DNA from 2 places in the Agrobacterium sp. 22-209-1 genome. Region 2 is predicted to be linked to the other one. Evidence: predicted binding sites of a transcription regulator. Region 2 holds the regulator's gene; the other holds the start of a gene.

Region 1 (11,932 bases), on a different contig from region 2:
CGAGCGGGAACCAATAGCCGTCGTGGTGGCGGTAACCCGGACGATATTCGCGATAACCGCGATGACCGCGATACCAGCCGCGGCGATCGCCCCAGCGGTCGCGATCACGCCAATATTGCACGTTCACGACATTGTTGCCGGCGTCACTGCCGGCGGTCTCGACGCTCTTCGGCGCGGTCGGCAATGGCATTGCCGCTTCCGCCGGAACGATCGCTCCTGCAACCACGATTGCAGAAAGACCGGCAGCCAGGATATTTTTCATATAGCTTTTCATCTGACTTCCTCCATCCACGACGGTCAACAGGCCGTTGTCCGTGAATAATAACACTTTCTTCTTCCCATTGGGCCAGTTTGTTTCATCTGGCTGCAACTTACGAAATAAAAGCTAGGCGTTTGCGCCTGAACCCAGCATTAACGGCGTCATCACGCTTCGTTTATCGACAGCGGCGCTGCAAAAGCAAAAGCCCGGATTAATCCGGGCTCTCGAAAAACCGTCATCAGCGGCTGTAAGGCGACACGCATATGCGGCGCGGACCGTTATACGGCTGGTAGGTGTTGTCATAGGCGCGATACGAGCGCCAGCGGTTCTGACACCAAGCCACATGGCTGCCGCCATAGGCCGGACGCGGCTGCTGCATGGCGCCGCTGATAATCGCACCTGCCGCAAAGGCTGCCAGCGGGAACCAGTAACCGTTGTGGTAACGGTAACCCGGCCGACGATCGCGATAACCACGGTGACCGTTGTACCAGCCGTTTCGATGCGGTGGCGGGCGGCGCATGTGTCGCCCATCCCAATGGCGGCGACGATCCCATTCACGGTACTGCACCGGCACCACATTTTCAGTCGCCACAGCCGGCTTCGTCACCGGAACAGGAACCTGAAACGCCTGCGATGGGGTAAAGCTGGTCAGGAACACGACAATCGCTGTCGCGACACTCGTTCTCCGGAAATTCATCATGACCTTCCTCCATTTGCTTCAGCGCGTTGACCGCGCCTTTTTCACTCACTCGCTCTTGTCGGAGATCAAGGTTAGCCCCCGCTCTATGCCCGAAAAGAATTCGATGACGTGCAAACGAATTTAGGAAAATTTGGTTCCATGACAACCATCCCGTGAATGAAAGAGGTTTGAAACGCCTGCTGGCGTCAGGCCTCCACCTTCACATCTGTCAACGGGCGCGAGCAGCAGGCGAGAATATAGCCTTCCTCGATTTCCTCGTCGAGAATGCCGCCATTGTGGTTCATCTCCACCTCGCCGGAAAGCTTCAGTACCCGGCAGGTGCCGCAGATGCCGGATTCGCAGGCCGCCCCGATACGGACGCCGGCGGCGCGCGCCGTCATCAGGACCGTCTGGCCGGGCTGGCAGGCCATCTCTTTTCCGGAAAGGGTGAAACCCACCATCGACAGCGTTTCGCCATCCGCACCAGTAAGTACGGTTTCACCAACGGTGACCGGCGCAGCCGGCGCGAAGCTTTCCTGATGATAGCGCCCCATGTCGAAACCGGACGCGTCGAGCATCGAACGGACCGCCGCCATGAACGGTTCCGGGCCGCAGCAGAAGACGGTTCGCTCCATGAAATCGGAAGCCAGCAGCGCGATCTTGGCCTTGTCGACCATGCCTTTCAGCCCCGACCACAGATCGGTGCGTCCGCATTTTTCGACAATGAAGCCGAGCGACAGGTTCGGCATGAACCGGGCGAGATATTCCAGTTCGTGACGGAAGACGATATCGCCGGGCGTGCGCGAACAATTGATGAAAGCAATATCGCTCTGCGGGGCGCGGTCGCTCATGTCGCGCACCATCGACATCATCGGCGTGACGCCGGAGCCTGCCGAGATGAACAGATATTTGTCGCCGGGATGCTTGACGTAGGAAAAGTCGCCGAGCGGGCCGAGCGCCCGGATTTTCATGCCGGGTTTCAGATTGTCGAACATCCAGCGCGTGCCGATGCTGTTGGCCTGCGCCTTGACCGTGACCGACAGCGCATAGGGCCGCGACGGGCTGGAGGACAATGTGTAGGTGCGGTAAAGCGGCTCCTTGCCCACCGGCAGTTCCAGCGTGACGAACTGGCCCGGCAGATAACGGAACCAGTTCTGATCCTCCGAACGGAACAGAAACGTCATCACATCCGCCGTCTCGGGCGTCACCGAGATGCATTCCAGAAGCTGGAGCTTGTCGCTCCAGGGCTTCATCTCATCAATATGTTTATAGGTCACAACCATATTCATCTTCGCATCACGCTACAGCCGAAAGCCGGGACTTGTCGCCCGAGAGCCGGTCGATCATGAAATCGGAATACCAGTTGACGAACTGCATCACGCCACCTTCGTCCTCCATGGAATAGGGGCCGGGCTCATAGGCGGGGGAACGGATGCCGAAGGCATTTTCCTCGACGATGCGGCGATCCTGATCGTTGGTCTCGTTCCAGACGTGGGTGAGGTCTTCGAGATCGTAGTCCACGCCTTCGACGGCATCCTTGTGCACCAGCCATTTGGTGGTGACCATGGTCTCCGTGGCGCTGAGCGGCAGCACCCGGAAGGAAATGGTGTGGTCGCCGAGGAAATGGTTCCAGGTCGTCGGGTAATGGAACAGCAACAGCGCGCCGATATGGCTGATGCTCACATCATCAGACAGCGGCCGACGCACGGCGGGCTTGCCGGACATGGTGTAGCTTTCCGCCTCACCGATCAGCGGCATACGGGCGACACGGAACTGTCCGTTCTTGTCGATCTTGAAACGGCTCGGCAGGCCGGCGGCCTCGCAGCGCGCCCAGTGGCCGCCGATCTCGGGATCGCTCGCACCGCCGTCCGTTCCCGTCACGCTCGGGTTTTCGGGATAGGTGCGGCACAGTTCCGGGTGGTTTGCGGCGCAATGGTAGCACTCGCGGTTATTTTCCCAGACGAGCTTCCAGTTGCCCTTTTCGATGATCGTGCTCTCATGCGCGACCTTCGCCTCCCAGATACGGTGCGGGGCCATGTAGCTCTCGACTTCCTTGCGCATCGGCTCGAAATCGGCCGGCTGATCGGCAAGGCAGATAAAGACGTAACCGGCGACGGTTTCGCAGGCGACCGGCTTCAGGCCAAAATCGCCCTTGTCGAACTCTTCGCCCATATGGCGCGCAAACAGCAGCTTGCCGTCGAGATCATAGGTCCACTGATGATAGGGACAGACAAGGCGGGCCGACTGGCCCTTCTGCGTGGTGCAGACGCGGGAGCCGCGATGGCGGCAGGAATTGTGGAAGGCGCGGATTTGCCCGTCACGGCCGCGAACGATGACCACAGAATAAGCGCCGACTTGCACGGTGAAATAGCTGCCGGACTTCTGGACTTCGCAATCATGGCCGACAAACAGCCAGTCGCGATACCAGATGGTTTCCATGTCCAGTTTGAAATAATCCGGGTCCGTGTAGAAGGGCTGCTCCAGGCTGAAGCCTTCGCGGCGGTTTTTCAGCTGGCGCAATACGGTATCACGCAATTCCATGGCCAAATCCTCGATCAAACCGCCCTGCCCGACACCATTTGCGGGGTTGCGGAAGCATGTACTCATCTAAACACCGGCGGTCATTTGCGGCAGCACAGACAGCGACATCGGCTTCCGCATTGGCGACAAATTGCGACATGCGCAATCCGCCGCCACAAGCCATTCCACTGCTAAATCCGACAGCTATTTAGCGCCTGCAACGACGTCGCAATATGACGCATAATACCGCACTCTTTACTCCCCACCCGTAAGAAAACGGGGGATGCGGCGCAACGGAGTATTAACGCACCCCAATTTATCTTGCCGGACCGCAGCAACGAGGGTGTTCCTGGTGGAGAAGGCGACACGCATACGCTATTTCGATGCGAGCATGCATTCGGTCGCACCGATACGCTCGAAGACCGCGCATTCCGATTTTCTGCGGACAGGGCGCATCAGCCGTTATGAAGAGCGATGGCTGCCGAAAGAACGTGCCTATTACAGCCATGACGAAGTGGCTGCTCTGACGGGGCGAAAGCTGGAAGCTGCCGCCGACGCCACCCACAGCCGTCTGAACGGGTTTCACCAGTCCATCCGTTTTCCGAAGATGGTTTTTCACCATCTGCTCAATGACCGGCCGCATCTCGGCTATTGTCACGTCACGGCGGCGAAAACCAGCTTCGATGCCGAGCGCCATGTGCTCTGGTCCTTTTATTTCGCGAATTTCTTCGCCGAGCTGAGCGGGGCTGAAAACTTCTTCGAAAATATCGATGCGCGCTACTCGCGGATGTATTTCGCCGTCGCCATCAACGCGCTTCCCGACCAGGAGGTCGCCGTCGATACCTCCGTGCATCGCGGCGGCCTGCTGTTCCAGACCCACGATCCGCGCGTGGCGCTGAAAAACGTGCTGATGCTTGGCGCGCGGTCCGAGGAGATGCGCAGGATCATCAAGGCGATATAAAAGCCGCGATAGCGATTTCCATTCCAGCCTGAAATACGCTATTGACCGCCCTGAAAGGCAGCATCATGGCGCGTCACATCAACATTGAACATGAGCGGGAAACAGCCCTGCAAGCATCCGTGGCGGAGCTTGCCGCCGGCCAACCCATCGCCCTGCCGACGGAAACCGTCTACGGCCTTGCCGCCGACGCCACCAATCCGGCGGCGATCACCCGCATTTACGAGACGAAAGGCCGGCCGCAGTTCAACCCCCTGATCTGCCACGTGGCCGATATCGCCATGGCCGAACGTTACGCCGTCTTCGATCCCATATCGCTGAAGCTCGCAAAGGCCTTCTGGCCCGGCCCGCTGACGCTGGTGCTGCCGCTGAAGGCGGGAAGCGACATTCATTCGCTGGCGACGGCCGGGCTCGATACGGTCGGTATTCGTGTGCCGCAGGGTTTTGCCGGTGATCTGATCCGCCGATTCGACAGGCCGCTCGCCGCCCCCAGCGCCAATAGTTCCGGCAAAATCAGCCCGACAAGTGCAGCCCATGTGGAGGCGGATCTTGGCCAGAAGATCAATCTCATTCTCGATGGCGGCGCGGCCACCGTCGGCGTCGAATCCACCATTGTCAAGGTGGAGGAGGATGGCCGGGTGCGGCTGCTTCGTCCCGGCGGCGTCGTCACCGAGGATATAGAACGCGTTGCGGGAAAAAACCTCGAACGGCCGAAAAAGGCCGCCGCCGCCATTGAGGCGCCGGGAATGCTGGCATCACATTATGCGCCGGGTGCGGCCGTGCGCCTTCACGCCACATCGGTTCGGCCAGGTGAAGCGCTGATCCGATTCGGCAGCGTCGCCATTGCCGGCGAAGAGATGGCGCGCGCCGTGCTCGATCTCAGCCCTTCCGGCGATCTTGCCGAGGCCGCCGCCAATCTGTTCGATTATCTGAAAGCCGCCGATGCAAGCGGCGCAGACATGATCGCCATCACCGCCATTCCCACCCATGGCCTCGGAGAGGCGATCAACGACCGCCTGTCCCGCGCCGCCGCGCCGCGAGGCTAACGGCGCCCAATCCTTTCGCCCATGTTTCAAAAGCCAGCGAGACGCCGCCCATGACGACCACCGCCATCCCCTCCTCCGACATTCTCGACCGCTTTGCCGTCATTGTCGGCGAAAAGAACGCGGTCCGCGACCCGGCGGAAATGGCGCCGCGCCTCGTGGAAAATCGCGGGCTTTATCGCGGCGCCTCGCCGCTGCTCATCAGGCCCGGTTCGGTCGAAGAGGTTGCCGCCATCCTCAAGCTCGCCAGCGAAACCGGCACCGCCATCGTGCCGCAGACCGGCAACACCGGCCTCGTGGGCGGACAGACACCGCGCGCTGATGGCACCGACATCATCCTGTCGCTGGAGCGCATGAACCGCGTTCGCGATATCGATCCGGTCGCCAATATCATCGTGGCGGATGCCGGCTGCATTCTCGATGACATTCACAAGGCTGCTGATTCCGTGGAGCGGATGTTCCCGCTGTCGCTCGGCTCTCAAGGGTCCTGCCGCATCGGCGGCAATCTCGCCACCAATGCCGGCGGCACGGCGGTGCTCGCTTATGGCAATATGCGCCAGCTCTGCCTCGGGCTGGAAGTCGTGCTGCCGACCGGCGAAATCTGGAACGGGCTGCGCCGGCTGAAAAAGGATAATACGGGTTACGATCTGCGCGATCTCTTCATCGGTTCCGAAGGCACGCTTGGCATCATCACCGGCGCGGTGCTGAAGCTCTTCCCGAAGCCACTCGGCCATCAGGTGGCCTTTGCGGGGCTCACCTCCACCGAAGACGCGCTGAAACTGTTCGAAATGGCCTCCAATCTCTGCGGCACGGCGCTGACCGGCTTCGAACTCATGCCGCGAATCGGCGTCGAATTCACCGCCCGGCATATTCCCGGCGTGCGCGATCCGCTGGAACAGCCGCATGATTGGTACGCGCTCATCGATATCTCCACCTCCGATTCGGCCGAGACGGCGGATAGCATGATGCAATCGCTGCTGGAGCGCGGTTTTGAGGCGGGGCTGGTTCAGGATGCGGTGATCGCCGCGTCCGAAGCGCAGCGGCAGGCGCTCTGGCATATGCGCGAAAGCATGTCGGAGGCGCAGAAACCCGAAGGCGGCTCGATCAAGCACGATGTTTCCGTTCCGGTGTCGAAAATACCGGAATTCATGGCGACGGCGGAAAAGGCGGTTCTTGCCACCATCCCGGGCGCCCGCGTCTGCGCCTTCGGACACCTGGGCGACGGCAATATTCACTACAATATTTCCCAGCCTGTGGGAGCCGACAAGGCCGAATTCATTGGCCGCTGGCGCGACATGAACGAGATCGTGCATGGCATCGTGCTGTCGCTCGGCGGCTCCATTTCGGCCGAACACGGCATCGGGCAATTGAAGCGCGACGAGCTGGCGGCCATCCGCCCCGGCATCGAAATGGAACTGATGCGGCGCATCAAGCACGCTTTCGATCCTGCCGGCATCATGAACCCCGGCAAGGTTCTGGCCGGGTAAAGCGGCCTCAAGCTTACGCCGAGGCCCGCAGCGCCCAGGCGGGCACCATTTCCGCATTCAGCCGGCGCGGCTTCTGCGTGCCGACAAATTGTGTCAGGCTCATGCCCGATTTCGCAATCGACACCGCATGCTTCTTTGGCAGAAGATATCCGTGTTCCAATGGCGGAATACGCCGCAGCATACGGCTGAGGACATTGCGCCGGTGATAGCGCGAGGGCGAAAAGCGGGCCGGCTGCGCGCAGATCGCCACATATTCGAGAATCTCGTCGATCCAGCCCGCCTGCGGGCGCGCGCCGGGCTCGATCAGAAGCAGCCAGCCGCCGCGTGCAGACTTCACCACGTCTTCGATGTCCCACTGCCCATAAAAACGGCAGCCGGCGGCATCGGCGACGCGCGACGATCCATCGCGCGAACCGTGATCGAGGATCACAACATCGCTTACAAGCCCCTCCACGGCCCCGGTGACGAGCGCAGACAATGTGTGCGCCAGTTCCGGCTCGTGATCCCGGCATTCCATTATGACTGTCAACATCTGCATAGCTCTAACGCATCGCACAATAAATTGCCACTACGCTCATCGCGGTAAAAATCCAAGGCTGTCCTTGCCCAGCCGGCGCACAGTCTCCGGACGGGGCCGCGCCCACCTCTGGAGAACGAGCCGAATTTGCAATTTTGTTCTTGTATTGTTCTCATTCCTGATGTAGGAATTTAATCATTCGGCAGGCGGTTGAAAGCCTGTGCGGATGGAAACGGTTTAGGGCGTTGAGCGTGCCTCGAAAGGCGTGCGGCGTCCTGGGAGCATCCAGATGAGAAACCATACGCTTTCGGGGCAGGCTGCCTTCCAGCCGAGCCATATGCCGGATATTGCCAATGCGCTGGCCGATGCATCCGGCCTGCGCATCGAGATCGACCGCCGTCGCGGCCGTGGCGCCGGGCTGAACCCGGATGGGCGCTTCGAGACCCTGCAGCACGAGGTTTTCGACGATGGCTGGCAGACTCTTGAGGACATGCCGGAATTCCGCACCGAAGTGCAGGTTGAAAAGCCGCGCAGCATCATCACCCGCAATGAATCACCCGATATCCCCTTCGACCGCTCCATCAATCCCTATCGCGGCTGCGAACATGGCTGCATCTATTGCTTTGCGCGCCCCACGCACAGCTATATGGGGCTTTCCGCCGGACTGGATTTCGAAGCCAAACTCTTCGCCAAGCCGGATGCGGCGAAGCTGCTGGAACGGGAACTGGCGAAGCCGGGTTACAAGCCGCGGGTGATCGCCATCGGCACCAATACCGACCCCTATCAGCCGATCGAGCGCGAATGGCGCATCATGCGGCAGATACTGGAAGTGCTGGCCAAGGCCGATCATCCCGTCGCCATCGTCACCAAATCGGCGCTGATCAAGCGGGATATAGACATTCTAGCGCCCATGGCCCAAAAGGGGCTCGCCAAGGTCGGTATTTCCGTCACCACACTGGACCGGAAGCTCGCGCGCAACATGGAACCGCGCGCCGCCACGCCGGAGAAGCGGCTGGAAGCCGTCAAGGCGCTGACCGATGCCGGCATTCCCGTGGCCGTGATGATGGCGCCCGTCATTCCGGCGCTCAACGATCATGAGATCGAACGTATTCTCGAGGCCGGCAAGGCCGCCGGTGCGACCGAGGCGTCTTATGTGCTTTTGCGGTTGCCGCTGGAGGTGAGCCCGCTGTTTCGCGACTGGCTGTTGCGCAACTATCCGGACCGCTACCGCCACGTCATGTCGCTGGTGCGCTCCATGCGTGACGGCAAGGATTACGATGCGGAGTTTGGCAAGCGCATGAAGGGTGAAGGCCCCTATGCCTGGCAGATCGGCCGACGTTTCGAAATGGCGAGCAAAAGGCTCGGTCTCATCCGCCGTGGCATTCATCTGCGCGACGATCTCTTCGTTCCGCCGGGCGGTGCGGGGGTGCAATTGTCGCTGCTTTGAAACCGGCGCTGACGGCGCTACCTGTTGATCCAGGCCGTCTTGCCGACGCGTCTATATCAGGAAGAAGATTATGAGGAGCGCCGGTCCTTCGTTCTGACCGGCCATGCCCCTGACGACATGCCCGGCGGGTTTTCCCTGGCCTGCCGGACATTGCCCCCGGAACCCGCCGCCTCGCGTGCGATCGTTTTTCCTCCGCCGCCCCGCTGGAGGATCAAAGGTCATGATGACCTCAGGGGCACGGTGAGCCACGCCCCTTGACCCCGGCTCACCGCGCCTGTCATCGCCCGCTTCCGGGGGCTTGCAGGAGATCGGGTGTGTATGCGAGTTTCGCCGCATGAAACGCACGGCCACACCCGATTCTCCTGCTCTTTTCGACCTTGCCGATACCGGCCCGGATTTTTCCTTCGAACTGGAAGCGAAAAAGAAGGGCCTCTGGCCCGTGGCCGGCACGGATGAGGCAGGCCGGGGACCTCTGGCCGGACCGGTGGTTGCGGCAGCCGTCATTCTCGATCCGGACAATATTCCCAAGGGTATGGACGATTCCAAGAAGCTGACGAAGCAGAAACGGGAAAGCCTGTTCGTCCAGATCATGGAAAGCTCGATCGTATCCGTCGCCTCCTCCGGCCCCGGCCTGATCGACAGCATGAATATCCTGCGCGCCAGCCTCGACGCCATGCGCCGCGCCGTGCTGGGCCTCGAAATCTCCCCTGCCCTCGTTTTGGCCGACGGCCGCGACCGCCCGCCCGGCATCGCCTGCGAAGCCAAGGCCGTCATCAAGGGCGATTCCCGCTCCCTCTCCATCGCCGCCGCCTCGATCGTCGCCAAGGTGACCCGCGACCGGATGATGGAACGAGCGGGTGTGGTGCACACATCCTACGGCTTCGAAGGCCATGCCGGTTACGGCACGCCGGCCCACCTGCGCGCCATTGAAAGCCACGGGCCTTGCGCGCTGCACCGGATGAGCTTTCGGCCGCTGAAGCGGGATTGATGACAACTAATGGAGTTCCAACCAGAACAATCGCTATCGACCCGATCTGGACATCGACGAGCAACTATGCGCACCGTAAATCATGTCCCTGACGCAAGATCTCGAGAAAATTCTGGACACCGTCCTGCCGACCGATCCCAGCTTTCGACGGATCGAACAGGCGGCGATAGACAGCTGCATTTGTGACACCCGACGTTATGCTTTGGAGGGCTCCAAAGAGGCCTTTCTGTTTTCTGCGATGCGCCTGCTCGCACTTCCTCAAAACGGACATACACGGCTGATCCCGAACGATTGCATCTCGGTGCTGCCGCTGAGGTTCGTGAGCGTCGGGACGGCGGTGCAGTTAACTGAAACGGCACTGGAAACAACTGCGCCAAGAGGAGAGCTGATAGCAGTCAACGGCACACCGTTGGGCCAAATTGAAGCCGCCGCAGAAAAATTTCTGGCAGGAACACGTCAGAGGAAAAGGGTCATCGGACCGATTCTTCTCGCATGGCCGTATGCATTGACCCGCCTCGGTTTCTCTTCAAAAGAGAATACGACCGAATATTGCGTGAAAGACGATAATGGGCGGATATCCAATTTCAAACTGGAGAACGGGCAGACAGTTCCTGCACCGATGCTTTACCCGAGAAACGAGCATGGCAAGGCTGATCCAACCTGGAAACCCGAGCGATTTGCAGAGCTCGAGGACTGGCAGGGGCTTGGGCTTTCAATATCATTGCCAAGTTTCTTCGATCCAAGCGAAACTGCGCTGCCGAAAGCCATCTCCGGTGCAGCGGAGCATGTAAGCGCCTGCCCGAACAAAAAACTCTTGATTGACGTTCGCGGAAACACCGGTGGCGACTTTCTTCAAACGATGCCCTTGATCGACGCCATCTCAGAAAACGCAGGCGGGCAGGTCGCTGTGCTTGTCGACAAATTCACGTTTTCCGCAGCGATAGTATTTGTAGCCATTCTCAAACATAGTCTGGGACGCAGGCTCAAACTCATCGGCGAAGAAATGGGCGACGGGTTAAGTTTTTTTGCCGAGGGAGGGTTACTCGATTTGCCTGTCAGCGGAGCGGTCGTTCGATACTCATCGGCCTTTCACGACTGGGAGAACGGAACCAGCAACGAAACCACACCGGCTGAAATCGCGCAGCAAATGGTCCCGGCAGGAAAACTGATTTTGGATTGGGAATGGGTCGTAAGGTCTACTGCTGAGAACGCACAAGGCGCATTCTACCAACAAGTTCTAAAGAGTCTGAACGATTAGACGAACGGCGGTTAAGCCCACACTGCTGACGGTCGACCCTCGGAAAATGCTGCGCCAGGTATGGAATGGCCGCCTTCGCTTTCGGCGCCACGGCAATCAGCGATGCACACTTCATCCGTTCGCTTCTGGCGCAGAGCGGAAGCGCAATCCGACATTGAGTATCAAAAACAATAAAGCCAATCACCGCCCCTCCGACGGAGGCCTGCTGGAGCGCATGCCGCATTTCCATAGTACAGGCGGCACCATATCCCGAACCAGCTTTTCCACCTCAAACAAAAAACCCCTCACGGCTTGCGCCGGAGGGGTTTTGAACAATACCGAGATGAACTCAGTTCAGCTTAGACTTCACTTCGCCGATGGTGTTGGCGAAAAGTTTGGCCTTTGCGGCAGCCGTTGTCTTTTCCGCCAGCAGCTTCTCAGAAGCGGCGATGGCGATGTCGACGGCGGCGGAACGGACGGCGCCGATGGCGTCTTCTTCGGCCTGCTTGATCTTCTGTTCCGAAAGGGCCGTACGGCGGGCGACGAATTCTTCCGTCTTCTGCCTGGCTTCTTCCGTCAGCGCTGCTGCTTCGCGTTCAGCGGCAGCAACGATACCTGCGGCTTCGGCTTCTGCTTCCTTGCGCTTGCGCTGATATTCGGCCAGCAGGTGCTGAGCCTCTTCACGCAGGCGCTTGGCTTCGGCCAGCTCGTCCTGGATGTTCTGGGCGCGCTCATCCAGAGACTTGGAGAGCATGCCCGGAACCTTGAGATAGGCGATCAGAACGAAGAAAAGGACG
Region 2 (11,932 bases):
AAGGAAATCATCGTGTTCGGTCTCATCGTGCCGGTGCTGATCTGGCTTTCCTTCGGCGCCAGCCATCATGAGGAAGAGTGATATGACCCTCGGCAGACACCTCTATCCCGCCATTGCCGCGCTTCTTCTCGTCGCCGCCTTCCCGCTGCTGCCGGTTCCACCATTCTGGGTGACGCTCGCCAACAATATCGGGCTTGCATCTCTGGTCGCCATCGGGCTCGTGCTGTTGACCGGCGTTGGTGGCATGACCTCCTTCGGTCAGGCGGCCTTTTGCGGTTTCGGCGCCTATACGACGGCGGTTCTGACCACGGCCTACGGCTTTTCACCCTGGCTCACGCTACCGGTGTCTCTCGTTGTCGGCGTCATCGTGGCCCTGCCGCTAGGGCTGATGACAGTCAGGCTTTCCGGACATTACCTGCCGCTCGGCACCATCGCCTGGGGGCTTGCGATCTATTACCTTTTCGGTCGCATCGAACTCCTCGGCCGGTATGACGGGATCTCCGGCATTCCACCACTCTCGGTCGGCAACGAACCGCTGATGAGCAGCAGCTCGATCTATTACGTGATCTGGATATTCGTCGTTGCCGTGGCGATCGGCGCGCAGAACCTGCTCGACAGCCGTGTCGGGCGCGGCATTCGCGCCCTGCGTGGCGGCTCGCAGGCAGCGGAGGCGTTCGGCGTGAATATCGAGCGGGCCAAACTGACCGTCTTCGTCTTCGCAGCCGTTGTAGCAGCGCTGTCCGGCTGGCTTTACGCCCATATGCAGCGGTCGATAAACCCGACGCCTTTCGGGCTCGACATGGGCATCACCTATATGCTGATGGCCGTCGTCGGTGGTTCGGGCCGGGTTGTGGGCGCCATCTTCGGCGCAGCCGTGGTGCTGGTGTTAAAAGAGGTGCTGCAACGGGTCCTGCCCGGCCTTGTCGGCACCTCGGTGAATGTAGAAATGATCGTGTTCGGCGTGCTGCTCGTCCTGATCCTACAGCTCTCGCGCGACGGTCTTTGGCCACTTCTGGAAAAATACCTGCCGGCCCGGCCGCCGCGCGCCATCCGCCGCGACGGCGCCAGTCTTGAATCGCGGGACATGCCTGCGCCCGGCAGTCCGCTGGTCGGGGTCGATCGGGTGCGGAAGACATTTGGCGGACTGACGGCGGTCAACGATGTCAGCTTCGATATCAAGGCCGGGCAGATCGTCGGCCTGATCGGCCCGAACGGCGCCGGCAAGAGCACGACTTTCAATCTCATCACCGGCATCCTCGGCCTTTCCGGCGGCAACGTCACCTATCAGGGACAGAAGCTTTCAGGCCTCAATCCCCGGCTGATCGCCAAACGCGGCATCGCCAGAACCTTTCAGCATGCCAAGGTCCTTCCAACCATGTCGGTGCTCGAAAATGTCGCTCTCGGCGCGCATCTGCGTGGCAATGCCGGCGTTTTCCGGAGCTTCTTACGGCTGGAGCGAAAACAGGAGCAGGCGCTGCTTGCCGAAGCCGCCCATCAGCTCGATCGCGTCGGTCTCGGTGCTCATCGCGACCGTCCCGCCGGCGACCTCGCTCTCGGGCAGATCCGAATTCTGGAAATTGCTCGCGCGCTCTGCCTCAACCCGACGCTTCTGCTGCTCGACGAACCGGCGGCCGGTCTGCGCCACGGCGAAAAGCAGGAGCTCGCCACACTGCTGAAAAAACTGCGGGCCGAGGGCGTGAGCGTGCTGCTCGTCGAGCATGACATGGGTTTCGTCATGGGGCTGGTCGATCACATCGTCGTCCTCGATTTCGGCACCCTGATCGCCGAAGGCAAGCCGGCTGAAATCAGGCAACATCCAGCCGTGATCGCGGCTTATCTTGGGGGTGCAGCGTGAGCGGACATCTACTCGACATCAAAGACATCCACGTTGCCTATGGCCGGGCGGAGGTGGTGCATGGCATCTCGCTTTCCATGACATCCGGCAGCATCGTCACGGTCATCGGAGCAAACGGGGCGGGCAAGACCACGCTGCTCAACGCCATCATGGGCGTCGTGCCTTCGCGCGGGACCATTCTTTACGACGGCGCGCCAGTGCCCGATACCATCGAGGCCCGGGTTGCCGCTGGCCTTTGCCTCGTGCCGGAAAGGCGCGAATTGTTCGGGTCGATGACCGTCGAGGATAATATCGAGCTCGGCGGATTCCTGCGCTCACGCCAGGAGCGCAACGAAACCCGTGAGGAAATACACGCACTCTTTCCACGCCTTCGCGAGCGCAGCAAGCAGCTTGCCGGAACGCTTTCCGGCGGCGAAAGGCAGATGCTGGCGCTCGCCCGGGCACTAATGAGCCGGCCGAGGCTTTTGCTGCTGGATGAGCCTAGTCTCGGGCTTGCGCCGTTGATCGTCGCCGAAATCCTGCGCATCGTTGCCGAACTGCGTCGTACCGGTGTCTCCATCCTGCTGGTCGAACAGAACGCCCGCGCCGCGCTTGAAATCGCCGACGAGGCCTACCTCGTCGAACTCGGCGAGGTCCGCCGCTCAGGCCCGGCCGCCGAACTCGCCGTCGATCCGGCACTGATGGCGAGCTATCTCGGACCGGGCGAACACGCCCTCTAAGAAAATCCTCGTAACGGATATGAGCGATTTGCCGTCTTAGACGGACGGATCGTCGTACCGGATGCCTGAAACACAGAGCTGCCTTCAATTGCCCACTTCAGACGGCAGTTCCTCCGATTATCAAAATAGTCACCAACCCTACCGGCTCTCGGCAGTTCAGGCTTTCGAATATCAAATCACCATCTGAGATGCACCCTTCACGAAATTTTAGGGGATTGCGGAACACATATGGAACATATAGTGTTCGTTCTGTATTTGTTTCGCGACTTCAACGACGATTCTCAAGGGTGTTTTCCTCATGCTCACGCGCAAACAGCAGGAATTGCTTCTCTTCATTCATGAAAGAATGAAAGAGTCCGGCGTGCCGCCCTCCTTCGATGAAATGAAGGACGCACTCGATCTTGCTTCCAAATCCGGCATTCACCGGCTGATTACCGCACTCGAAGAGCGCGGGTTTATTCGCCGGCTACCCAACAGGGCGCGAGCGCTGGAAGTGATAAAATTACCTGAGGCCTATACGCCGGGCGCAAGGCCGCAGCGTGGTTTCTCACCGAGCGTCATCGAAGGCAGCCTGGGCAAGCCGAAGGCGCCGGAGCCGGCCGCGACCCCCAAGGCGCCTGCCAATGATCTCGGCGGTGCCGTCACCGTGCCGGTCATGGGCCGCATCGCCGCCGGTGTGCCGATTTCCGCCATCCAGAACAACACCCATGATGTGGCCGTACCAGTGGATATGCTGGGTTCGGGCGAACATTACGCGCTTGAGGTCAAAGGCGATTCGATGATCGAGGCCGGCATTTTTGATGGCGATACCGTTATCATCCGCAACGGCAATACGGCCAATCCGGGTGATATCATCGTCGCGCTGGTGGATGATGAAGAAGCGACCCTGAAGCGTTTCCGCCGCAAGGGAGCCTCCATCGCGCTGGAAGCTGCGAACCCGGCCTATGAGACCCGCATTTTCGGGCCTGATCGGGTGAAGATACAGGGCAAGCTGGTTGGGTTGATCCGCAGATATCATTGATGCCGCCGCCGGTTTGGATAAGCCGAAACGGTTGAACGGCGGCATATCTGGCCTGCAAGATGAAGGGCGCGTCATTTCGTTGAATTGATGCGCCTTTTCTTTTTTAAATGGCAAACGCGCTCGTCGTTGCGAAAATGCGGTTGTGCACGACGGCCCATCCATCAATTGGCGTTATGGGAGCCATGGATTCTTTGCGATATTCCAAGACCATTCGCAGATATAGAAATGCGCATCCTATCTGGGGAAAAACGCCATGTACGATCTTTATATTGCCAACAAGAACTATTCCTCATGGTCGCTGCGGCCCTGGGTTTTGATGCGCACGCTCGGCATCGCCTTTAATGAAAAACTCGTTCCCTTTGGCGAAGGTGTTGCCTTCTCCAGCTTTTCGCCGACGGGCAAGGTGCCGTGCCTTGTTGATGAGGGCGTGACGGTTTGGGAATCGCTGTCGATTGCCGAATATCTGGCCGAGAGACATCAGGGTGTCTGGGCAAGTGACAAGCAGGCACGGGCCTGGTCACGCTCGGCGGCAAGTGAAATGCATGCGGGCTTCTCTTCGCTGCGCAATCTCTATCCAATGTCGGTCGGTATCCGCGTAAAACCGAAGGGCGGCGATGCCGGGCTTGCCGCCGACATAAAACGCATTGATGCGCTGTGGAGCGAAGGCCTCGCAAAATTCGGCGGACCGTTTCTCGCCGGTCAGAAATTCACGGCGGTCGACGCCTTCTTCTGCCCGGTGGCGTTCCGTTTCCAGACCTATGGCGCCGATCTTTCGCCAGCGGCGAAGGCCTATTGTGACAGGCTGCTCTCCCTGCCCGCCATGCGCGAATGGTATGAGGCCGGACTGAAGGAAATCTGGCGCGATCTGCCGCATGAAGAAGAGATCGGCAGCATTGGCGAATTGACCGCGGATTTGCGCGCCACGGCCTGACAAATCATGCTGGCAGCACTCACTGCGATGCCGTCAGCAACCGGGTGACGGCTTCAGGCACATCACGGTCAAAGCGCCCGCTTTTCCAGTCGTAGAAGCGATGTTCGCTCCACGGCCTGTTGGTGCTGGCGGTTGCAGCGCGCATCCGCCCCACCACCCCCGCCTGATCGCTGCCGGCGAAATTTATCTCTACCGAGTCGATGCGCCTTAATATGTCGCGATTGAGCAGTAGGGCACCCGAGCGGCATTGCGTAAACGAGGTTCTGCGGGAGACGATGACGATATCGGCGATGTCACAGGCTTTCCCGGCAAACCGACCGTCTTCCAGCACGATGATAAACTCGCCGCTTTTCGCGCGCGCCGCACACCAGATGCCTGTCCTGCAGGTGAAGACACCGGGCGCGGCATCTCTCAGCGTCGTTATCATCTCTCGGGCCACGACCTTCATGTCCTCCGGCGCAAGCTTGGATTTTGTGGTGAGAGCAACGGTTGTTGTCGGAGCCCCCGTCTTGAGAAAGACCGGTGGGAGCGGTTTTTCAGGCAACAGCAGCGCCCTCTGCCATTGCTCATAGATGAAGCCCTGCGGCCGCGTTTTTGTGGTGTAGACCCTGCCCTCGTCCAGAAGCGCCACCAGCTTGCCTTCCTCATGGACAAGCAGATCAGGCAGACCGCGTTGGGCGACGGCTCCAGAGAGGCCGAAGGCCAATATCAGAGTGGGCAAGCCGAGTAGCGCCAAACGGGTGCGCAGCAATGCCAGCAGCAGAAAACCCACAGAGGCAATGCCGATGAAAGCGCCATGCGGTCTCCCGGTCGCCGCGCTGCCGCCCCAGGACGCGACCTCGTCCGCAACCTCGATGACAAGCGCCATGCCGTAACCCATGACCTTCAGGAACGGCGCATCGAGCCCGAAGGGCATCAACAGCATGGCGATGAGGCCGAAGGGCATGACGATCAGCGACATCAGCGGCATGGCTGCCAGATTGGCGAAAAGTCCATAGGTGGTGACACGCTGGAAATGCTCGGCGGAATAGATCGCCGTCGAGAGCCCGCCGATCAGCGATGTGGTGACGACACCGCCGATGACGGCGCCTGCCGTTCCCGCCACCGTCATCCACGCCGGTTTGCGCCCGATGAACAGACGCTCCCGGTCGGTGCGCCATCGGCTCCAGGCGGCATAGGCCGCAACGAGCGCGATCGTTGCGGCGAAGGACATCTGGAAGCTCGGTCCCATGATTTCCGAAGGAGACAGCGCGAGGATAACGAGAGCGGACAGCGCAACATTTCTGAGGCTGAGCGAGGGCTGATCGAACAGTACCGCAATCAGCATCACCGACATCATCAGCCAGGCGCGTTCGGCAGAGACGGCAAACCCTGATATCAGGTAATAGGCAAGCGTCATCAGCAGTGCCGCAAAAGCGGATATTTTCTTCACCGGCCAGCGCTGGGCAAAGGCCGGAAACAGGCTGAAGGCAAGCCTCAGCCCGACGAAGAATATGCCTGACGCCAGCGCCATGTTGAGCCCGGATATGGCAACGATATGGGCGAGGCCGGAAAGCCGCAGGGCTTCCATTGTTTCCGCCGATATGGCCTGTCTCTCATCGGTGACGATGGAGGCGGCAAAAGCGCCGGCGTCACCGCCGATGGTGCTGCGGATGCGCTCGGCAATGGCGGTGCGCAGGCCGTAAAGCCGCATATCGGCCCATTCCAGCCAGTCCTCTTTTGCGTCGATATCAGGGGCAGTGATCGTCTGCGGCGGCTTATAGAAAAAGCCGGTCGCGCCTATGCCCCTGAAATAGGAGGCGAAGGCGAAATCATTGAGACCAGGCAACGCCGGACCGGATGGCGGCGAAAGCCGCGCCTTGCCGCGAATGACCGCACTGAGTGCCACCGGCTTTCCGCCGCCGCGGGCCAGCAGCGAAACCATTCCAGGCAGGCGTGACAATGCCGGCGCTTCTGTCGCAGCCAGTTGCACCACATACCGCCAGTCGCCGCGGGCATCGACCTCCCGGCGCAATACCGTGCCTGATATGGTGGTGGTGACGGGCGTATCCAGCACCACCGTCCCTGCCCTCCGCGTTTCAAATTCGGCGAAAAGCATGCCCAGCAACAGCAGTGCGACGAGGCTGCACGCCGTGGCCACCAGAGTCGCGTGATATCGGGTGGCGAATGCCAGGCCGGCGGCGAGCAAAAATAGAACAACAAGAAGCGGCAATGAGGGTGCTGCATCAAGGGAAAACCAGAGGATCGCCCCACAGCCGATGAAGACCGGCACGAAAAGAAAATCATGACCGAATGCGCGTTCTTCGGCGAGGCAGTTGGTGATTTTACGGATAATGGCCATTTGCGGTTTCGGCCTGCTGACAAGGGCCGGCAGACCATACGTCGCGATCTCGCCGGTCCGGCGCTGCGGAGACAGCATTTCCGCCGTGCGGGGCAATCCGCCCTGCATCGTTTCGGCATATCCGAAATGCTGTTTTTCCCCTTGATCAAGCACTCTGCGCCGCGCCCCTGCCGCACCGGAAACAGGTTTGCAGGTGGACGCGCGGGATTGCAATGCTTTCCTTTAACCCTGCGTTGACCGAGATTGAGTTGCCATGATCGATAAAGCGAAAAGCAACGCAATTGCGTTTGCCGCAATGCACAATTTGACCTTTGGATAGCTTGGCATCTGCGCAAGGATCATATAGCTAATCGGTAGACGCTTAACCGCGGGGTGTGTCTCAACGCCCCCACCCGCATGTTTTCGGAGGATCAGTATGACGGAAAAAAGCGCTACAGTGACACTTGGCGAAAAGCAGGTGGAACTCCCGGTCAGGGAAGGCACGATTGGACCAAGCGTCGTCGATATCGCCACGCTCTATAAGCACACGGGCTCCTTCACCTACGACCCGGGTTTCACGTCGACGGCCTCCTGCGAATCCAAGATCACCTATATCGACGGTGACGAGGGCGTTCTCCTGCATCGTGGTTTCCCCATCGAGCAGCTCGCCGAACAGGGCGACTTCCTGGAAACCTGCTATCTGCTGCTCTACGGCGAATTGCCGACGGCTGCGCAGAAGAAGGATTTCGACACCCGCGTCACGCGCCACACCATGGTGCATGAACAGATGAGCCGCTTCTTCACCGGCTACCGTCGCGATGCGCATCCGATGGCTGTCATGTGCGGCACGGTCGGCGCTCTCTCGGCCTTCTACCACGACTCGACCGACATCACCGATCCGCACCAGCGCATGGTCGCTTCGCTGCGCATGATCGCGAAGATGCCGACGATTGCCGCCATGGCCTACAAGTACCATATCGGCCAGCCCTTCGTTTATCCGAAGAACGATCTGGATTACGCCTCCAACTTCCTGCACATGTGCTTTGCCGTGCCTTGCGAGGACTACAAGGTGGATCCGGTTCTGGCCCGCGCCATGGATCGCATCTTCATCCTGCATGCCGATCACGAGCAGAACGCCTCCACCTCCACGGTGCGTCTTGCCGGTTCGTCAGGTGCAAATCCGTTCGCCTGTATCGCGGCTGGCATCGCCTGCCTCTGGGGCCCGGCTCACGGCGGCGCCAACGAAGCGGCGCTCAACATGCTCAACGAAATCGGCACGGTTGACCGTATTCCGGAATATATCGCCCGCGCCAAGGACAAGAACGATCCGTTCCGCCTGATGGGCTTCGGCCACCGCGTCTACAAGAACTACGACCCGCGCGCCAAGATCATGCAGAAGACGATGTACGAAGTGCTGGAAGCCACCGGCAATTCCGACGATCCTATCATGCAGGTCGCGCTGGAACTGGAAAAGATCGCTCTTTCCGACCCATACTTCGTCGAAAAGAAGCTTTACCCGAATGTCGACTTCTATTCCGGCATCACGCTGAAGGCGCTGGGCTTCCCCACGACCATGTTTACCGTTCTCTTCGCTCTTGCCCGCACCGTCGGCTGGATCGCACAGTGGAACGAAATGATCGAAGATCCGCAGCAGCGCATCGGCCGTCCGCGCCAGCTCTATACGGGCGCCGGCAAGCGCGACTACGTCCCGGTTTCCAAGCGTTAAACCGCGAAACCCTGTAAGATCAAAGGCCGGCAGGTTTTCACCCGCCGGCCTTTTTTGTTGTTGGTCCTGATGGTTCTTAGTGGCGCGCCGCAACGCCCAGAAACTGCTTGAGCTCGGGTGTGGAGGGATTAGAGAACACCTCCTCCGGTGGGCCGATTTCATGCACCCTGCCCTCATGCATGAAAACAACGCGGGAGCAGACGTCGCGCGCAAATTTCATTTCATGCGTCACCATCAACAGCGTCATGCCTTCGCCGGCGAGTTCCCGCACCACCGCCAGCACCTCCGAGACCAGCTCGGGATCGAGCGCCGAGGTGATCTCGTCGCAAAGAAGCGCGATCGGCTGCATCGCGAGTGCCCGGGCAATGGCGACGCGCTGCTGCTGACCGCCTGATAGTTCATCGGGATAGGCATCGAATTTATGCGCCAGACCCACCCGTTCCAGCATCTTGCGGGCAACGGCTTCCGCTTCCGGTTTGGGTGTCTTCTTCACTACGGTCTGCGACAGCATGACGTTGCCGCCAACGGTCTGGTGCGGAAAGAGATTGAACTGCTGGAAGATCATGCCGACCTTCAGCCGCAGGGCTTTCAGATGCAGATCATCATCGAGAAGCTGCGCGCCGGCAACCGATATGGAGCCGGCCGAAATCGTCTCCAGCCCGTTGATGCAGCGAAGCAGGGTGGATTTGCCCGATCCGCTCTTGCCGATGATGGCGATGACCTCACCGGGCTCCACATCGAGGTTGATGCCTTTCAGAACCTCGTTGCTGCCATAACTTTTGCGGACTTCAGTGATTTCGATGAGCGACATTGAGCTTCCTTTCGAGGATCTGGCTGCTCTTCGACAGAGGCCAGCACAGCGCGAAATAGATAAGGGCGACGAGGCCATAAACGGTGAAGGGCTGGAAGGTGGCGTTGGTGACGACCGTGCCGGCCTTGGACAGTTCTACGAAGCCGATGATTGAGGTCACGGCCGTTCCCTTGATGACCTGCACGAAGAAACCGACGGTTGGCGGAATGGCGACCCGCATGGCCTGCGGCAGGATGACGTAGCGCATCTGTTGCAGGCGTCCCATGGCAAGGCTTGCCGACGCTTCCCATTGGCCTTTCGCGACGGATTCGACGCAGCCACGCCAGATTTCGGTGAGAAATGCAGCCGCCCACAGGATCAGCGTCAAGCCCGCCGCCAACCAGGCCGGCACATCGATGCCGACCAGGCCGAGGCCGAAAAAGGCGATGAAAAGCTGCATCAAAAGCGGCGTTCCCTGAAAAAGCTCGACATAATAGCGTGCGAAAGCCCGCATCGATTTTTTGCGGGAAATGCGCATGAACAGCAGAAGCAGCGCCACCAGACCACCGCCGGCAAAGGAGACGAGCGACAGCAGCACGGTCCAGCGCGTGGCGAGCAGCAGGTTTCTGAGAATATCCCAGGTGGAGAATTCAATCATCGGACACTCCTGCGGGGAAAGATGAGGTTGCCGCCCATGACAAGCACCTGCCTCAACAGAATGGCCAGCACGAGATAAATGACGGTGGAGACCATGTAGGCTTCAAAGGCGCGGAAAGTGCGCGACTGAATGAAGTTGGCCGCAAAAGTCAGGTCCTCGGCGGCGATCTGCGACACGACCGACGAGCCGAGCATGACGATTACCACCTGCGAAGATAGCGCTGGCCAGATGCGTTGCAGTGAGGGCACCAGCACCACATGCCGGAAGGTTTCGAAACGGGTCATGGCAAGGCTTGCCCCGGCCTCGAACTGGCCCTTGGGCGTCGCCTGAATGCCGGCACGGATGATCTCGCAGCTATAGGCTCCGAGATTGACCACCATGGCGATATTGGCCGCGCTCAATTCCGACAGTTGCAGGCCAAGCGACGGCAGGCCGAAGAAGATAAAAAACAATTGTATGAGAAATGGCGTATTGCGAATGAGCTCTACATAGGTCGCAACCGGCGGCCTCAGCCATTTGGGGCCAAGCGCGCGTACCCAGGCGCAGAATATGCCGAGCGCGATGCCAAGAACGCCGCCGACGGCGATCAATTCCAGCGTGATGGCAATGCCCTTGGCGATCTGCGGGTAATAATCGAGAAGCCATCCAAAATCGAATGTATATTTCACCCGATATTTCCTTTCGGGGAGGACAAACCATGCGCCGGGCCGCGATCAGGCACGGCCGGCGCCTGGATTTGCCAGGTTGGTCAGAGATCCTTCGGAAGATCGGTTTTCAGCCACTTCTGCGCGATCGTGTTCAGCGAACCATCGGTCTTTGCGGTGGCGAGAATGGCATTGACCTTTTCAAGAAGGGCCGGCTGTTCCTTGTTCAGGCCGATATAGCAGGGGGAATTCTTGATCAGGAACTTCAGTTCGGGGCGCTTAGGTGGATTCTTCGCAAGAATGGCGGCGGCGACGACATTGCCGGTGGCCACGGCTTCCACCTGGCCCGCGAGGAAGGCGGAGATCGTGCCGTTATTGTCCTCATAACGCTTGATGGTGGTGTCGGCCGGCGCAACCTTGGTCAGCTCCAGATCCTCGACCGCGCCACGGGTGACGCCAACGGTCTTACCGGCCAAATCTTCCGCCTTGGTGACGGCAACCGAATCCGGTGCAAAGACGCCGTTGAAGAAGGGCGCATAGGCGGTCGAGAAGTCGATGACCTTTTCACGGTCCGGGTTCTTACCGAGGCTCGAGATGACGAGATCGACCTTGTTGGTCTGAAGATAGGGGACGCGGTTGGCACTTGTCACCGGCACGAGTTCAACCTTCACGCCGAGCTTCTCGCCGATCAGATTGGCGACATCAATATCGTAACCCTGCGGCGCCATATCCGTGCCGACGCTGCCGAAGGGCGGGAAATCCTGCGGAACCGCAACGCGGATCGTGCCCCGGGACGTGATATCACCGAGCGCATCGGCAAAGGCTGCCGGCGAAAAACCGAGTGTTGCGGAAATTGCGGCGATGGCAAGCAATGAACGTCTGGAAAACATTGGGAATTACTCCTTGAGGCTTGAGGAAAGGGGCTGCATTGAAAGGGAATTGCGAAGCTCGTAGAGCGGGTCCGGCCTGCGGGTGAGATCGAGACCCGTTTCAACTTCGTCGAGATGGCGGATGGCGAGTTCGGCGGCGCCATGAAAATCGGCTGCCTTGATCGCTTCGAAGATACGGCAATGTCCGTCGTGCGACTGCTGCGCATGGAAATCGGACTGGTAGAGCATGGAGATGAGGATGGTTCTGGCGGTCAGGTCGCGCAGCGTTTCGACGATGATATCGTTTCCGGCGATTTCGGCGATACGGATGTGAAAATCACCCATCAGGCAGGTCAGGCGCTGGCGATCGCCTTTGGCAATCGCTGCCTTCTCCTCATC

Evidence for each region. Region 2 encodes LexA, which represses DNA repair genes until DNA is damaged. Its sites were predicted from a motif close to TGTTCNNNNTGTGTTCNG; they were not measured.
Region 1: the regulator LexA is predicted to act here: its motif matches at 7,620-7,637, upstream of ACQZ48_RS05375 (PA0069 family radical SAM protein).

What each region holds. Positions count from the first base shown of each region.
Region 1 is NZ_JBNWCH010000002.1:223,958-235,889, reverse strand. Features, by position in the region: gene ACQZ48_RS05415 (BA14K family protein) at 1-274, opposite strand, end outside; gene ACQZ48_RS05410 (BA14K family protein) at 498-959, opposite strand; gene ACQZ48_RS05405 (FAD-binding oxidoreductase) at 1,145-2,227, opposite strand; gene ACQZ48_RS05400 (aromatic ring-hydroxylating oxygenase subunit alpha) at 2,235-3,479, opposite strand; gene ACQZ48_RS05395 (DUF6656 family protein) at 3,811-4,419, shown strand; gene ACQZ48_RS05390 (L-threonylcarbamoyladenylate synthase) at 4,485-5,462, shown strand; gene ACQZ48_RS05385 (FAD-binding oxidoreductase) at 5,513-6,946, shown strand; gene ACQZ48_RS05380 (glycosyltransferase family protein) at 6,960-7,478, opposite strand; gene ACQZ48_RS05375 (PA0069 family radical SAM protein) at 7,753-8,910, shown strand; gene ACQZ48_RS05370 (ribonuclease HII) at 9,245-9,898, shown strand; gene ACQZ48_RS05365 (S41 family peptidase) at 9,981-11,156, shown strand; gene ACQZ48_RS05360 (F0F1 ATP synthase subunit B) at 11,485-11,932, opposite strand, start outside.
Region 2 is NZ_JBNWCH010000004.1:164,420-176,351, reverse strand. Features, by position in the region: gene ACQZ48_RS11995 (branched-chain amino acid ABC transporter permease) at 1-81, shown strand, start outside; gene ACQZ48_RS11990 (branched-chain amino acid ABC transporter ATP-binding protein/permease) at 83-1,855, shown strand; gene ACQZ48_RS11985 (ABC transporter ATP-binding protein) at 1,852-2,574, shown strand; gene lexA (transcriptional repressor LexA) at 2,873-3,595, shown strand; gene ACQZ48_RS11975 (glutathione S-transferase family protein) at 3,849-4,526, shown strand; gene ACQZ48_RS11970 (ComEC/Rec2 family competence protein) at 4,546-6,975, opposite strand; gene gltA (citrate synthase) at 7,283-8,572, shown strand; gene ACQZ48_RS11960 (amino acid ABC transporter ATP-binding protein) at 8,649-9,383, opposite strand; gene ACQZ48_RS11955 (amino acid ABC transporter permease) at 9,361-10,020, opposite strand; gene ACQZ48_RS11950 (amino acid ABC transporter permease) at 10,017-10,688, opposite strand; gene ACQZ48_RS11945 (transporter substrate-binding domain-containing protein) at 10,769-11,554, opposite strand; gene ACQZ48_RS11940 (GntR family transcriptional regulator) at 11,561-11,932, opposite strand, start outside.